One region of the Brevibacillus sp. MER 51 genome, then DNA from elsewhere that is predicted to be linked to it. Evidence: riboswitches for the same ligand, from Rfam matches in the RefSeq annotation. Region 1 holds a riboswitch; each other region holds the start of a gene.
What was found. Region 1 has a riboswitch for cyclic di-AMP ahead of M3630_RS01705 (CAP domain-containing protein). Riboswitches for the same ligand answer to the same signal wherever they lie in the genome.

Region 1 (5,155 bases):
ACAAAGACAATCGAAGCGGAAGATTTCCTGGCTCGGTGTATTCAGCACGAGATGGACCATTTGGAAGGAATATTGTTTATTGATCATACGGAAGAGCTCTACTCAGCGAAAACAGGAAAGAAACTGAATCGCAAGGATTTGCTCCGGATACAAGATAAAAGTAGAAAAAATGGTGGAAATAAGCGACGCATAAACAGCAAGGAGATTGACTCATGAAACGTTGGAACATTATGTTAACAGGCTTCGGAACAGTAGGACAGCAGGTGGCTCGACTGCTGGAGCAGCGAAGGGAGAGGTACCGCGAGCTATATCAAGCGGATGTCAGACTCGTGGGAGTCGTTCGTTCAGCTTCCGGCCTCTACGATGAGAACGGAATCGATTCGGGAAAATGGGCAGACTATGCTCATACAAAACAAACAAGGAACCCATCTTGGAACGCGCTGGAATTTATCAAGTCAGCTCAAGCAGACGTGCTCATCGAGGCAGGTCCATCTGAAAAAGAGGGCGGACCCGGTCTTACTTTTATTCGTTATGCTTTGGAGAATGCCATGCATGCGATCGCCATTTCAAAAGGCGCACTTGTAGTCGATTATGCTGGCTTAGCCGCTCTTGCCAAAAAACATGGCGTCGCATTGAAAGTGAGTGGAGCAACAGCAGCAGCTCTGCCGACGATCGATCTGTTGCAGTATAACCTGGCAGGCTGTGAAGTAAAACGCGTCGAAGGTATTTTTACGGGAACGACAAACTTCGTGCTCACAAAAATGTTGGAAGAGGGGCTCACCTGTGCAGAAGCAGTCGAGCTCGCTCAGAAGATGGGGATTGCCGAACCGGACCCTTCCTATGATATCGATGGATGGGATACAGCTTCGAAGCTCACGATCTTGGCAAACGCTGCTTTTGATGCGCAAGTAAAACTAACCGATATAACACGCGCAAGTATTCGCGAAATAACCTCGTTACAAATCGAGGCGTGGAAAAAGCACTCGAAGATTCCCAAGCTGATCGGAACGATCCAAAAGGAAGCGAATGGCACGGTATCTGTCGCAGTAGATTTATGTGCGGTGGATCTTACCCATCCATTTGCATCTGTATCTGGTACGACAAAAGCCATACGGGTAGAAACAGATGTCATGGGGGATTTATTGGTCGTTGGAGGAAAATCAGATCCTGTGGCGGCAGCGGCGGCTGCCTTAAAAGACCTTGAACATATTATTAGCAGATAGGTTCATTTGCATGTGCTTCCAGTGTTCCTTAGGAATGAGTCGTTTAGAACCGCGTGCATACTAGGGATGTACCACCAATAACGGTGAGGGGGGCCATACGGATGAAACAATCGTCTGATGTCAATGCCGAGCTGCAGCAAGTATCTGCTTACCCAACGAAGCAAGAAATGAATCAAAAGGATGTTGCTTTGCTCAATGAGCAGGAAAGCTGCTGTACCCCCAAAAAACAGGCGGCAGAAGCGCAGCGAACGTAACGCGTACACGAAAAAGCCGGGTCTCGATTACGAGACACCGGCTTTTCGTTTATCAAGCAGTGTTCTACCCGATAAATTCTTGTACCCAGTAGCCATTTGTGAAGCCTACACCAATTTTTGTGAAATCAGGGTTCATAATGTTTTGGCGGTGGCCTTCACTATTCATCCATTGTTGCATAACTTCTTGTGGACTCTGTTGACCCATGGCGATATTCTCGCCTGCAGTCGAGTACTGAATGCCATACTGCTTCATCATGTCAAATGGAGAACCGTACGTTGGACTGTTGTGGTCAAAATAGTTGTTAGCAGACATATCTTGTGCTTTTGCCAACGCTACTTTGGACAGTGCCGCATCCATTTGAACAGGTTTGAGACCTGCTTTTGCACGTTCTTGGTTCACCAAATCCGCGACTTGTTTCGCAAAATCACCAGTTTTAGCTTCATCCGCTTGATTTACCGGAGCGGCAGGCTGAGTGACATTATTGCTAGGTTGTGCTGGTGCCGTTTGAACTGGTGCTGGTTGTGCTGGAGCTTGTTGTACGGGTGCTGGTTGGAAAGTTCCTGGTTGAATCGGGCAAGGTTGTACAGGTGTTGCTTGTCCTTGCTTAACAGGTTGCATTGGCTGTACTGCTTGTGGCTGGCTAGGAACAAAGCCTTGTTTTTGGAAAAAGTTAAAGAACTGTTGTGCATTTGGTGCTTTTTGGAATTGTCCCATATTTTGACCCGCATTGAATTGGAATTGTCCGTTCTTCAATGGGCAGTTAGATGCTGCGGAAGCAGAAGAAGCAAACCCTGTCAAAGCCAAGCCCAGACCAAGAGTCATCGCGATTGTAACAGAACCAAAACGTTTCATTAAACAAATCTCTCCTTTTTTTGGCCTACGAGGTTAGTTGTCGGATTCGGATTGAGGAAACAACCCTACGCCAGTTCGGCGATTCACCCCAATGTGGAATAACTCATCCACAAAAAAGTCCCCCGCACTTCCTTTTCAAGAGGAAGTCTCGGCTTATTTCGTTTGGCATGAACAACGATATCAGACAATCCCAATCGAAATAAAGGAGTAATATATGGCAACTAGCTAGAATCGTTGATAAATTAGGCTCATTTCGCTTCGTTTGATTGTTCCTTCCATGCAGTTAAGCCGCCTTCCAATGCATTCGCATGAAAACCATGCTCACGAAGCAGAGCCGCAGCTTTTTGAGCTTTGTTACCTGTTGTACATAAGGTAACGATCTGCACATTTTGCGCGAGTTTTTCGGTTTCTTCATCAAGTGGCTTGTCCTGTTCCTTCATAAGAAGATAAGGGACGTTTCGCGCCGACGCGTTTTCGTGAACGAGGCTGCCGGAAATAAATTTCTCGGCGTCGCGTACGTCCAATAAAAGTACAGGCACTTTCTTTTCAAGCATTTCGGATAATTGAATGGTTGTCAAAATATGATTTTCCAATGTAATCCCTCCCAATCCTATTGTAACAGAGTACCGCTTCGTCCAGAATAAGGCTGAACGGTTGCTTTTATTGGACAACCATGGTAGAATGAGGTTGCTACTTGGAAAATTGATACCTAATCATTCATCGAGGTGTTTGTATGCTGATGGATAACATTTTTGAATCCCCGATTCACACTGGCGCGGTCATCGGAGCCGCAAGGATGGAAGAGAGGAAGGGCTTTCATTGTTTTAGGTTTTCAAAAGGTTTAGTTTTTAATTTTGCAGTTCCGTCCTATGACATTCGCATATTTGCTGAGTAAGTAAAATTCACATATCATGAAGGCGTATCACAGCACATGATTTGGTATTTCTTCATGATATGTGAGCTTTATTTGCTTCGGTAAATATGACTAGCATATTCAAATTGAATTTTTGGAGGTTTTTTTAGATGCAAACGAACGGAACAGTAAAATGGTTTAACGCAGAAAAAGGTTTCGGTTTCATTCAAGTAGAAGGCGGAGACGATGTATTCGTACACTTCAGCGCAATCCAAGGTGACGGTTTCAAAACTTTGGACGAAGGTCAAAAAGTTCAATTCAACATTGTTCAAGGCAACCGTGGCCCACAAGCTGAGAACGTAGTAAAACTGTAAGTCTCCTTTTAAAAGAAACTGTCCTTTCGAGGGCAGTTTTTTTGTCGTGAGAAAATAGAAGTAAAAAGGCGTTGGGATAGTCCCCAGCGCCTCTTCGTGCATGCGAATCATTAAAAAAGGAACTATGGCGTCCCACCATAATTCCTCATTTTCTTCCTGCAAAATAGTTAAATACAAGTTTCGATATCGACAGTTTGGAATTGACTGTCAAGAACGGTAAGACCAACAACTTGACCGCCGCCGATAGAAGTACGGCCATAAGTGGTGAGAAGGACATTTCTGTTGTTTTCTGCTACGGTAAGGCGAACTTCATAGTGGAAAGAAGCGGGGACAAGCGCATTGAAAGCAGTGCGAGTATTCGCAGGGATAAATTGCGTAATGTCAAGCAAGGTGCTAACTGGATTCGTTTGCGTAACGGCGTTACCCCAGTTCAATACTTGCACACGTACTTCAACCTCTTCTGTGTTCAGGTTTACCAGGTCGAGGTGAGCAGTGACAGCTCGGGCGAGGTTATTTTGCAAAATACCAGTCGTTCTCACCGTATTTCTTCTTGGGCGTCTGTGATTTCTGCTTTCAGTATTACCTTGATCGTCGTCGTATTCGATTTCAGACATCCATGTTCACTCCATTCTTGTGTAATCTAGTGGGACAATAATACGATATTGTTTCTTGTCTTGATTTGTAACGGCGAACGTAAGGGGACGAGTAACTATTTTTGATAGAGGACGGTGGAGGGTTTGGGAGAAATGCCTGTATACAAGCAACTAGACTATACGGCTCGATTTGATTGGGGATACGAAGGGGTGGAACAGGTCGGAGCAGCATCGGATATGATCGTTATTATCGATGTACTCTCGTTCAGTACGTGTGTAGATATCGTAACGGGACGTGGGGGTATCGTCTATCCTTATCTGGTACAGGATGAGTCAGCCATTGCATTCGCCAAACAAAAAGCAGCGCTGCTCGCTGGAAAACGCGGCGAACCAATCTCCCTTTCGCCAGCCTGTCTGAAAACGGTTCCGGTGGGAAGTAGAGTGGTGTTACCCTCACCAAACGGATCGACCTGTACCGTGTTGGCAAAGAAAACCGGGGCGAGGGTGGTCGCCGCGTGCTTGCGTAATGCGCCATCCGTAGCAAGATACATACAACAGCAGAAAGGAACGATAACGGTCATTGCTTGCGGTGAACGGTGGGGAAATGGAGCATTGCGACCCGCTATTGAGGATATGATTGCGGCAGGTGCGCTGCTTCACGAACTAGAGAGGTATCGTTTGTCACCAGAGGCTGAAATGGCGGTGGCAGCCTTTCGATCTGCTCAAGGTCTTCTTCCCGCTTACTTGCAGAAGTGTGCTTCCGGCCAAGAACTGATCAGTATGGGCTACCTGGAAGATGTCTCACTGGCAGCGGAATGGAATCAGAGTGGCTCAGTTCCAGTGCTTAACGATGATTTTGCGTACGAAGCGATTTAGTCTTTTCGCATAAAGAATCCCTCATTCGGTAACCATGGTTATGAACCACACATGAGAAAAACTGGACAGGGAGGATTCATATGGATGACAGCAGAAAGTCCATCAACCAGGCAGAAGAAAATATCCTGA
Region 2 (5,155 bases), on a different contig from region 1:
TCATGCACCGTGACCCACGCTATTATGAGCAGGCTGAACAATTCATTCCAGAGCGTTTTGACAGTGACCTCTTAAAAAGAATTCCAGCCTATGCTTATTTCCCGTTTGGTGGCGGGCCGCGTGTTTGTATCGGGAATAACTTTGCTTTGATGGAGGCAGCTTTGCTACTGGCGACGATTGCACAGCGATATCGACTAAGACTGGCTGAACCGAACCAGGTAGTGGAGCCCGAGCCGTTGGTCACCTTGCGTCCCAAGAACGGACTGCCGATGCGTTTGGAAAAGAGATAGAAAAAAATGGAAGTTAAGGGGCAAAAAAAGAGGCATCTTATCACTACGGTTTCGCCGATTGTGTCAGATACCGAACTGGGGGTTATTTATCACTGAAAGCAACATGCTTACAAAAATTATTTTACTAGTAAAATATAAAGAAATAATTAACTGAGAATAAATCTATATAAAATAAGGGTAGCTTGTGAAAGCTACCCGTGGAAGAAGGGGATGGTGAAGGAGAAACTGCTTCCCATTCCCAATTCACTGTTTACCATCAGATCTCCGCCGTGAAGCCGGACGATGCTCTTGCAAATCGTCAAGCCTAAGCCTGTACCGCCACTGTTGCGATTTCGTGATTTTTCCGCCCGATAAAACTTGGTGAAAATTTTCGGCAAGTCTTCAGCGGCGATTCCTTCTCCTTTGTCGATCACAGTAAAAAGGACATGCCCTTCTCGCTGATCACACGTAAGGTAAATGGAGCCATCCGGTTTGTTGTAGTGGATAGCGTTGTTTAACAAATTTTCCATGACACGCCGCAGCTTGGTCTCATCTGCTTCGATGTGTAGTTCATTGGAGATGCGCAGCTTCCATTGAAAGGTGAGACCTGCCTCTTTGATTCTTGGCAAATAGTCCTCAATGATTCCTCTCAAGAAGCTTTTGACATGAATGCGGTTAATACTGAGTCGAACTTCGGAGCTTTGAGTGGTGAAGTCCTGGAGCTCATCCAGCAGCTTTTCCAAGTCCGTCGTTTTTAGCTCGATTTTGCCCATCTGTTTCTGTATTTTGGTCATATCCGTCACACGACCAGAGCCGATATATGACGCATACCCTTTGATCGTGGTGAGAGGTGTGCGGAAGTCGTGGGCGATCGAAGCGATCATTTCTGCCTGTCTTTCTTCCGCTAAGCGAAGCTCATCCACCATTTCCCCGAAATATCGAAAGAGTTGCCCAAATTCATCATGCGATCGATACGTAAATGTGACCAGGCGCTTCCCTTCCTGGATTTCTTGGGTGACGCGCGATAATTCGTTAACCGGCCTTAGTATCCAGCGAACGAACAAAGCGAGCAGAACCAATCCCACCAGACTAATGCTTCCGTAAATAAACCAGAGCATCATGGAAACCCCAGTTGTAGCCATCATGTCGTAATCATCTGTGTAGAAATAAACAACGATCTCCCCTGTACGCGGTGGCTCCTGCTGAAAATGGTACTCAGCGACCACTTTGAGGTCACTTTGTTTGGCAGAATCACCACGACTTGATGAGGAGGGGGAAGGCATTTTCAAATTATAGGCGCGTGATGTTTTGCTGTAGATGGTGTTTCCATTGGCATCCTTTACGAGCATGCGGTACATCACGTCGTCTGGCAACTGCTTTTCAAGCTCCAAACGTTCGATTGGGTCCTTGAAATTACTGACGAGAAGCAGTTGATTGAGCATGACCTTCTCTGCGGCTTCTTTCTCAGCCTGGTACTGATTATGCCGATCATTTTTGAGTTGAGCGACAATAATGTCTTGAAAAACAAATTTAAACAACAAGATGTTGAGTGTGATCAAGGCAATGAAGGAGAGCAAAACTTTATTGCGTAAGCTCATTTAAAGCTTCTCCCCGATAAATACGTAGCCTGTCCCCCATTGTGTTTTAATGAACTGACGTTCTGTTTCCAGCTTTTCACGGAGGTTTTTAATATGGACGGTCACTGTATTGAGCGAGCCATATCCATATCCCCAGACACGGTCATAAATTTGCTCTCTTGTAAAGACGATGCCCGCATTTTCTGCGAGGAAGGTGAGTAGTTGGAATTCTTTGGTAGATAGCTCAATCTTTTGATTGCATACATAAACGGAATACGTTTCTTTATGAATTTCCAGGTCCTTGAATTTCAAAACCGTAATCGGAGAGGAGGCCGTTTCCTTCTCAGGCTGCTCTTCGGTATGCTTGCGAATGCGCTCATAGCGACGAAGGTGGGCACGAATGCGAGCGAGCAGCTCTTCTGTATCAAAAGGCTTCGTGATGTAATCATCTGCGCCGATTTCGAAGCCGACTACTTTATCTACCGCTTTTCCTTTTGCACTGAGAAACAGTATAGGCAAATCCCACTCACGGCGAATTTGAGAGCAGAGCTCGTAGCCACTCATGTTGGGCATCATAATATCCAAAAGGATCAGGTTGGGACGCTCTCCTTGGCTGAGCAGCGAGAGTGCATCCTCTCCGCTCTCTGCGGAGGAAACGGTGAAGCCCTCGTTCTCCAAAATGTCTTCTAGCAGTTCAATAATCTCCAGATTGTCATCGACAATTAAAATGTGATCTTTCACCGGAACAACCCCCAGTTACTTCTATTAATAAGGAATACCATTCAAAGAATGGGTCTTGTCTATCATAACATGCTTTGACCTGATCAGGGGAAGAAACCCCGTAAGTTATTAAGTTGTTCTAATATGTGAGGGTACCTCTTTAGACCAGGTACTAAATTTCGTCAGAAAAAGCCAGAGACGTAGTGTCCCTGGCTTTTATTATTTTGCCGAATGACTATTTTTTAGCTGGTTTTTCCGGCAACGATGCAGCTTGCACCGCTTTTTCCTTATTCGGAATTTCTGCTTTCGCTAGAACAGGAACGCTGAGACGCTTGGCGCCTACATAACGCTTGCTCCAGTAGTATGGATCGCTCAACTTGGTGTTGACGACTCCACGACCAGATTCCGAGTGCACGAATGTGCCGTCTCCGATGTAGATACCCACGTGAGAAATGCTGCGACCGTTCGTGTTGAAGAATACGAGATCGCCTGGCTGCAAATCTTTTCTGGCTACCTCAGTACCTAATTCGTACTGGGAAGCAGAATTGTGAGGCAGGTCTACACCTAACGCATCAAATACGTAGCGCGTGAAACCGGAGCAGTCAAAGCCCTTTTTGGACGAGCCGGAAGATTTGTAAGGGGTACCGTACAAGTCGCTGACTACTTCATTGAGAGTATTCTCCTCAGCAGCCTGTACAGCGCTTGCCCCCATAGCAAGCAATCCAGCCATAAATAAAGATAAAACCATCTTGCGCAAAAGAAACTGCTCCCTTCGTGAGCCTACGAGGTTAGCTGAAGGGTTCGGTCGAAAGGACGCCCTAGGCTGCTAGGAGTAGCAACCATTCACCCCAAAAACGTGGTTCCCCCGTTTCCGCCAAGCGGAATTCGGCTATTTTTCGATGTTTTTTTACACGCACTCTTACGAAGATTCTACGCCAGTCCTTTTTTTCCTTCTTTTTATCTGTTCGTTCACACATTCGTCACAAAGATACCGTCAAATGCTGTAACGTTTTCGTTCGACAGTGCAAGCCGCCTTTCGACGCGTGCATATTCTGTCTTGCGGGACAGCTCGTCCGATTAGGGCAGGAAATTGTCTCCGTCCAAGGACGGAGGGAAAAACCAACCGCACGCCCGTTATGGGAAGCCTATACCGAGGGCTACAATAAGGGCATAACGTTCCACAAGCACCACATGCAAAACGAATGGAGGTAAGCGAGTAATGAGCGAACGGTCTGGCAAAGTTCTACTCGGGCTGGTTCTGCTGCTAGTCGGTGGGTTGGTTCTTCTGGATCTGGTGGGTATCGATATCGGAGACTTGCTCGGGTTTATCATTCCCGGCGTGATCATGATATACGGTGCCAAAAAGATCATGGGACAAACCGGTTCACGTTTTTGGGGAATCCTGGTCTTCCTGTTCGGATTCCTGATGTTGATTGGCAAGCTTGACCTACTGTTTCACGCGCTTCTGGCCATTGGGGTGATTTATCTGGGATATCGCTTACTGCGTCCCAGCCAAGAGCCAAAACAAGCGCCTCCTTCTTGGGAGCGTGAATGGGCCCAAAAAGTATTAAAGGAAGATACGCTGGACACTTGGGAGAGAAACGTAAGAAGACGCCCGCAGTAACGCCTATGTCGCAAGAGTCTTTTGGATGAACAATATGATGTGATATGATGAGGAGGAAAAAATAATGAGTATCTTTAAACGTTTGCGTGATCTGACAGTAGCTTCGGTAAATGATGCATTGGATTCCATGGAAGATCCGGTAGTAATGCTGAATCAATATATGCGTGACATGGAAGTAGAAATCGGACAAGTTGAAGTCGCGGTTGCCCGTCAGGTTGCACTGGAAAAGAAATTCCGTCAGCAATTGGATGAAGCCAATGCCCTGATCGAAAAACGCGATCGTCAAGTCAAGCTCGCCTTGACTGAGGGAGAAGACGAGTTGGCACGTCGAGCACTCGCTGACAAGAAGCAGTACGAAGGCCGGGCAGCGGAATATGAAACTCTCTACCTGTCAGCATCCGAGGCGGCTACACAAATGCGCGAGAAGCTGGCTGAGCTGAAGGAAGAGTTCTATAAAATGCGTGCGAAAAAGTTCACACTGATGGCACGTGCACAAGTAGCTCGTACACAAAAGCAAGTCAATCAAGCAGTTGTTGGTATCGGCAATCAGTCCGCAGGCCGTGGCTTCGCCCGCATGGAGGAAAAAGTCATGCGCATGGAAGCAGAAGCACAAATGAGTGGGCAATGGCGCCAAACGAACCGCGCTTGGGAGAACGCTTTGTCTGACCTGGAAAAGGATGATCTCGATGCAGAACTTGCTAGCATCAAAGCATCCATTAATGAAGCAAAAACACCGGTAGCCAAACCAGTGCAATCCTAATTCAACAGGAACTGGGGGACAAGGTGTAGAATAGATTGGGTCAATTCGGCAGCCTGTGTACATCAGGCTGCTTTTCCCCTAGGAGGTACGATTCTTGCAGGACTTCTTGGTCTTTTTGCGGCGGTTTATCGCTGAGCCTGGACGCGTCGGTAGTATAATCCCCAGCTCTCGTTTTTTATGTGAGCAAATGTTGAAAAGCGTCGAT
Region 3 (5,155 bases), on a different contig from region 1:
ACAGGCTGTATGCCCTCCACCCATTTCGCTACTTTGGCTTCATTGTTTTTTACCCATTCCGCAGCGGCCACTTCCGGATCTTTTCCGTCAATCATTTGAACCATGACCGACTCCATATCGGCTGGCTCCCACCAGAACTTATCCAGAAATTGATAGGCAGCAGGCTGATCCTCTTTCAGCCCTTTGCGCACGATGGTATGGATTTGTTCCGCTCCGCCAAAGCCGTTCTTTGGGTCGGCCAAGTATTTCAAATCCATCTTTTTAAACATCCAGTGCGGCGTCCAGCCCGTTATGATAATTGGTTCCTTCGCTTCGTACGCCTTGATCAAAGCTGCTGTCATAGCGGCATCTGAGCCTTCGACAAGCTGCCATTTATCCAAGCCATACAGGTTCATGACTTCCTCTGTCTTTACCATCGAGCCTGCTCCTGCGTCGATTCCGATGATTTTGTAGTCGAGCTTTTCTCCTAGCGCGTTGTCCGACGTCTCAGAAGGAATCGGACCGACCACCGTTGCTGTCGGTATTTGTGTGTTTGTGTTTTGACTAGAGCAGCCTGCGAGCCAAGCTGTCGCTCCCATCATGACTGCCAATATAGCTGGAATCATTTTGTTCATCATGTATTTCTCTCCTTTTTTCCTGCATGTTGGGTAAGTCGATCCAAGACGATAGCGATGATCACGATAGATAGCCCCGCCTCGAATCCTCTTCCTATATCCACTTGCGATACGGCGCGATATACGTCTGCACCCAAGCCCTTCGCCCCGATCATAGCCGCTATGACCACCATCGACAGGGCGAGCATGATGCACTGATTGACTCCCGCCAAGATCGTCGATTTCGCATATGGCAGTTGTACTTTCACGAGCTTTTGCCACCCAGTTGCGCCAAAGGCGTCCGCCGCTTCCTCCATTTCCGCTGGGACCTGACGTATGCCTAAGTTCGTGAGACGCACGATTGGCGGCAAAGCAAAAATAACGGAGGCAATAACTCCCGGCACCTCGCCCAAACCGAAGAAAAAGATCGCGGGAATCAAATAAACGAACGCTGGCATCGTCTGCATCAAATCCAGTACTGGCGTAACCAGATTGCGAAACGTATCGTGTCTCGCGCAAAGAATGCCCACCGGAATCCCGATGACGATCGAAATCATGGTAGCAGTGAGGACGAGTCCCAATGTCTCCATCGTTTCATCCCAGTACCCCAAGTTGTGGATGAGAGAAAGTCCAACAACCGTGAAGACCATGGACGCTCTCCCTGCAAAAACCCACGCAGCGACCCCCAGCAGCAAGATGAGAATCAGCGAAGGTATCTCTGCCAAAACCGTAGAACAGTAGGTCACCATCGTGGAAATGACGATAGCCACCGGTTCAAACAATACCCCTTTGTACTGGCCCAGCACCTCCACGAACCCTTCCATCCAACTGCCAATCGGTAGCTTAGGCACGACGTCCATCACTCATCACCTCTGCTCTCTGATGCTCTTGTACATTGACTTTGCCTACCAGCCCGCCTAGCACCGCTCCTTTTACGATGACACCCAATAATCGCTGCTGGTCGCCCACTACCGCAATCGGGACGTGCAGGTCTGCCATCATCGGGAACAAGCTGTGCAGACGTGCGTCAGGCGAAACGGTAGGGAGGTCGGTTTTCATGATTGCCTCCAGCGAATCTCCCGTACTGATCGCGAGTGATACGTCATAAGCCGTAATCAATCCAAGCAGTGTGCGCTTTTTGTCTACGACGTACAAGCTGGACACGCCATTATCCATCATGAGTTGCAGCGCCACTCGGGCCCCTTTGTCAGGCGTGATTGCTTCTGCACGTTTCATCACATTTTCAGCAACGAGCACCCTGGACAGGTCGGCATCCTCCACGAACTTCCGCACGAATTCATCCGCTGGGTCTGCCATAATTTCTTCCGGGCGGCCGATCTGAATGATCTGCCCGTCTTTCATAAAGGCAATCCGATCACCCAGCCGCAATGCCTCATGCAAGTCATGTGTAATGAACAGGATCGTCTTTTTCATCGTCATCTGGAGCTCCAGCAGCTCATCCTGCATATCTTTTCGAATGAGCGGGTCCAGTGCACTGAACGCTTCGTCCATCAAGAGAATATCTGGATTATTAGCCAACGCCCGAGCCAATCCGACCCGCTGGCGCATCCCTCCGCTCAATTGATCCGGGTGCGCATTTTCCCACTCGGTTAATCCAACGAGCGCGAGTGCTTCCCGTGCTTTTTCTTGCCGGAGTCCTGGCGGTACTTGCTGTATCTCCAAACCAAACTCCACATTTTCTCGTACCGACCGCTGCGGAAACAGGGCGAAATTTTGAAAAACCATCCCGAGCTTCTTCCTCCGCACCTCACGCAAAGCTGCTGCCTTCATGTCCACGATCTCTTCCCCATCGATCTCGATGCTTCCGCTCGTTGGGTCAATCAGTCGATTACACAGTCGGATTAAGGTGGACTTGCCGCTGCCTGACAGGCCCATAATGACGAAGATTTCACCTTCCTCGACTTCAAAGCTGACCTGATTGACACCGATGGACTGGCCGGTTTGCTTGTAAATTTGTTCTTTTGTACGTCCTTCCGCCAGCAGCTTCAAGGCCAGCTCGGGCTGCTTGCCGAACACTTTTGTGAGTTGATGGACTTTCATTTTGGACATGATATCCCTCATCCTTCGTTTTTTCGTAAATGGAAAAAGCCCGCGAAGTTTCGACACTCCAGCAAAACCAAGCAGGTACGCTTGATTTTTACTCGTGTTGAAAATCCACAGGCTTACGTAATACCTGGCGTCCATTTTCAGGACTCCCTGTACTCTGTCTTCCTGATTTCGATTGTCAGCGGTTTATGTCGTACCGACTGCCTCTCAGCGATCCACACCATTCCCTTCTCGTTGTATCGGCGTAAGCTGCTCATCGGTATTTCCATAAAAAATAGGCCGATCCATTCTTTTTCTCCAGAACAAAGGTCCCAAAGAAAAAGCCTGTATCGGCCTATCACACGCCCGCAAGGAATCCCCTTGTTGCGCATTATATGCCTAGACTTTATCCATTCATGACCTTCCCTGCTTTGGCCGACGAGGTTAGCTGACGGGTAGGATGGCAGAGAAGACATTTCCTCATCCCTCCTGATCACTCAGGATTAACCCCAAAAGATTGGTTCCCCCGCTTCCGAGAATATCGGAACTAGGCCGTATGTGTTGCCTCTTATTTAATGGTGATTGTGATTTGAATTATACGCTCGCTTCCAGTTATTGTGAACGTTCGTTTAGCACGGTTTTAACCGGATTCTGTTTTTCTTTATGAGTCGGATTGGATTAGCTGTTCGTTGCTTATTCGATTGAAGGATTAGTGCGCTATACTCGCTGTTGTGGTGGGGAGGAAACAGGAGAAAACGCTCAGATTCTTGGAACCCCTGCACGGGAGCATGGGGCGCCCGGCTCCGTGAAAAAAAGCGAAACCGCGTCCAAAGTAGTCCATCAGGATGTGGCTCAGAGGTGGACGCTAAAAGCAGTTTCTCTTTTTTTCACTGCGCCTCGGTAGGTGTGTCCAAAGATCTTCGCTTATTTCTCCTGTTTCCTCTACGAGCTGATGAGGTTTTTACATGCTTTTAACAGAGGAAGACCTCATGAAAGTTGCTTTCAAGATGTAAACAATAGCCGCTTGGGAAGAAGCCCCTTTCCAGTCCTAGCGCCTCTGGAGCCCTACCTAGCTTTGAAATGAATGGCGGGGGTTGTCAGCTTCAACCTCTGCGAATACATCTTCGAAACTCTACTTTTGAAGCGCTCCCGACATTCATTCCGGAGCGGACAGTCTAACCCCCTCGCGGGGCGTAGGCCGAAGCGTAGACTGGAAATGGGCTTCTTCCCCTCCACTACAGCCACTTTTACCTCAACACCAAAAAGCTCCTGCCTCATTGATTCAGGCAGGAGCTTTGCTTTTCAGAGACACGATGCTTAAACGACGTCGTAGCCTTGGTCTTCAATAGCTTCTTTCACTGCATCGAGAGTCAAGTTGCTCTCGTTGTAGGAAACCTCAACCTTTTTTTCAGCCAGGTGTACTTTGCCTTCTGCACCCAACTCTTTCAATGTGTTCTCGATGCGCGCTACGCATTTGTTGCAAGACATACCTTCTACGTTCAATGTGATATTTGTCATGATTAATCTCTCCTTACATTTTAGGTGATATAGGTAAGGCGGACAAAGCCGCTTATTACTGTTGTTACAGCTTCACTCGTTGCAGTCTCAGTGCGTTGAGTACGACGGATACGGAGCTGAAGGCCATTGCGGCACCGGCAAGCCATGGAGCGAGTAAGCCGATTGCGGCAATCGGGATGCCCAAGGTGTTGTAGGCCAATGCCCAGAACAGGTTTTGCTTGATGTTGCGAATGGTGAGTTTGCTCATCTCGATAGCGTCTGCGACACTGGACAGTTCGCCGCGCATCAAGGTAATATCTGCTGCTTCCATAGCCACATCTGTACCTGTACCGATTGCCATACCGACGTCAGCGGTAGCAAGTGCAGGAGCATCATTGATACCATCGCCGACCATCGCGACTTTTTTGCCTTGTTCTTGCAGTTTTTTCACTTCTGCGGCTTTGCCTTCAGGCAGGACTTCTGCGATGACGTGATCGATTCCTGCTTCGCGGGCAATGGCCTCGGCAGTTTGACGGTTGTCACCAGTCATCATAATCACAGTCAATCCCATTGCTTTCATGCGTTGAACAGCTTGCTTGGAGGTTGGCTTGATTGTATCCGCTACGGCAATCAGGCCAGCGAGCTTGCCTTCAACGACTGCGAGCATCGCCGTTTTACCGGAGCGCTCCAGTGCCAGCATGGTATCAGACACTGCATGGTACGAGATTTGATGTTTTTCCAGTAAGCGGCGGGTACCGACGAGTACTTCTTTGCCAGCGACGGTTGCCCGGATACCAAAACCAGGAATAGCTTCAAATGAACCTGTATCCGACAGAGTGATTCCTTTATCCGCAATACCACGAACGATAGCTTGAGCCAATGGGTGCTCAGAGTTTTTCTCAGCGGCACCAACCAAAGAGAGCAGCTCTTGCTCTTCGATATCAATGGCGATGACGTCTGTCAGTTCTGGCTCTCCTTTGGTTACGGTCCCTGTTTTATCGAGGACGATCGTATCCAGG

Region 2: another riboswitch for cyclic di-AMP. It lies ahead of M3630_RS27970 (C40 family peptidase); the one in region 1 lies ahead of M3630_RS01705 (CAP domain-containing protein).
Region 3: another riboswitch for cyclic di-AMP. It lies ahead of M3630_RS24435 (quaternary amine ABC transporter ATP-binding protein); the one in region 1 lies ahead of M3630_RS01705 (CAP domain-containing protein).

What each region holds. Positions count from the first base shown of each region.
Region 1 covers NZ_JAMAUS010000001.1:475,885-481,039, reverse strand. Annotated here, with positions in the region: gene def (peptide deformylase) at 1-216, shown strand, start outside; gene M3630_RS01715 (homoserine dehydrogenase) at 213-1,223, shown strand; gene M3630_RS01710 (hypothetical protein) at 1,325-1,477, shown strand; gene M3630_RS01705 (CAP domain-containing protein) at 1,542-2,330, opposite strand; cyclic di-AMP (ydaO/yuaA leader) riboswitch at 2,338-2,494, opposite strand; gene M3630_RS01700 (rhodanese-like domain-containing protein) at 2,579-2,923, opposite strand; gene M3630_RS01695 (cold-shock protein) at 3,354-3,557, shown strand; gene M3630_RS01690 (hypothetical protein) at 3,725-4,096, opposite strand; gene M3630_RS01685 (2-phosphosulfolactate phosphatase) at 4,304-5,026, shown strand; gene M3630_RS01680 (catalase) at 5,107-5,155, shown strand, end outside.
Region 2 covers NZ_JAMAUS010000022.1:51,213-56,367, reverse strand. Annotated here, with positions in the region: gene M3630_RS27985 (cytochrome P450) at 1-290, shown strand, start outside; gene M3630_RS27980 (sensor histidine kinase) at 482-1,867, opposite strand; gene M3630_RS27975 (response regulator transcription factor) at 1,868-2,587, opposite strand; gene M3630_RS27970 (C40 family peptidase) at 2,802-3,323, opposite strand; cyclic di-AMP (ydaO/yuaA leader) riboswitch at 3,328-3,467, opposite strand; gene M3630_RS27965 (LiaF transmembrane domain-containing protein) at 3,786-4,190, shown strand; gene M3630_RS27960 (PspA/IM30 family protein) at 4,255-4,950, shown strand; gene M3630_RS27955 (class I SAM-dependent methyltransferase) at 5,045-5,155, shown strand, end outside.
Region 3 covers NZ_JAMAUS010000014.1:26,665-31,819, reverse strand. Annotated here, with positions in the region: gene M3630_RS24445 (glycine betaine ABC transporter substrate-binding protein) at 1-617, opposite strand, end outside; gene M3630_RS24440 (ABC transporter permease) at 614-1,453, opposite strand; gene M3630_RS24435 (quaternary amine ABC transporter ATP-binding protein) at 1,437-2,663, opposite strand; cyclic di-AMP (ydaO/yuaA leader) riboswitch at 3,057-3,203, opposite strand; gene M3630_RS24430 (copper ion binding protein) at 3,957-4,157, opposite strand; gene M3630_RS24425 (heavy metal translocating P-type ATPase) at 4,222-5,155, opposite strand, start outside.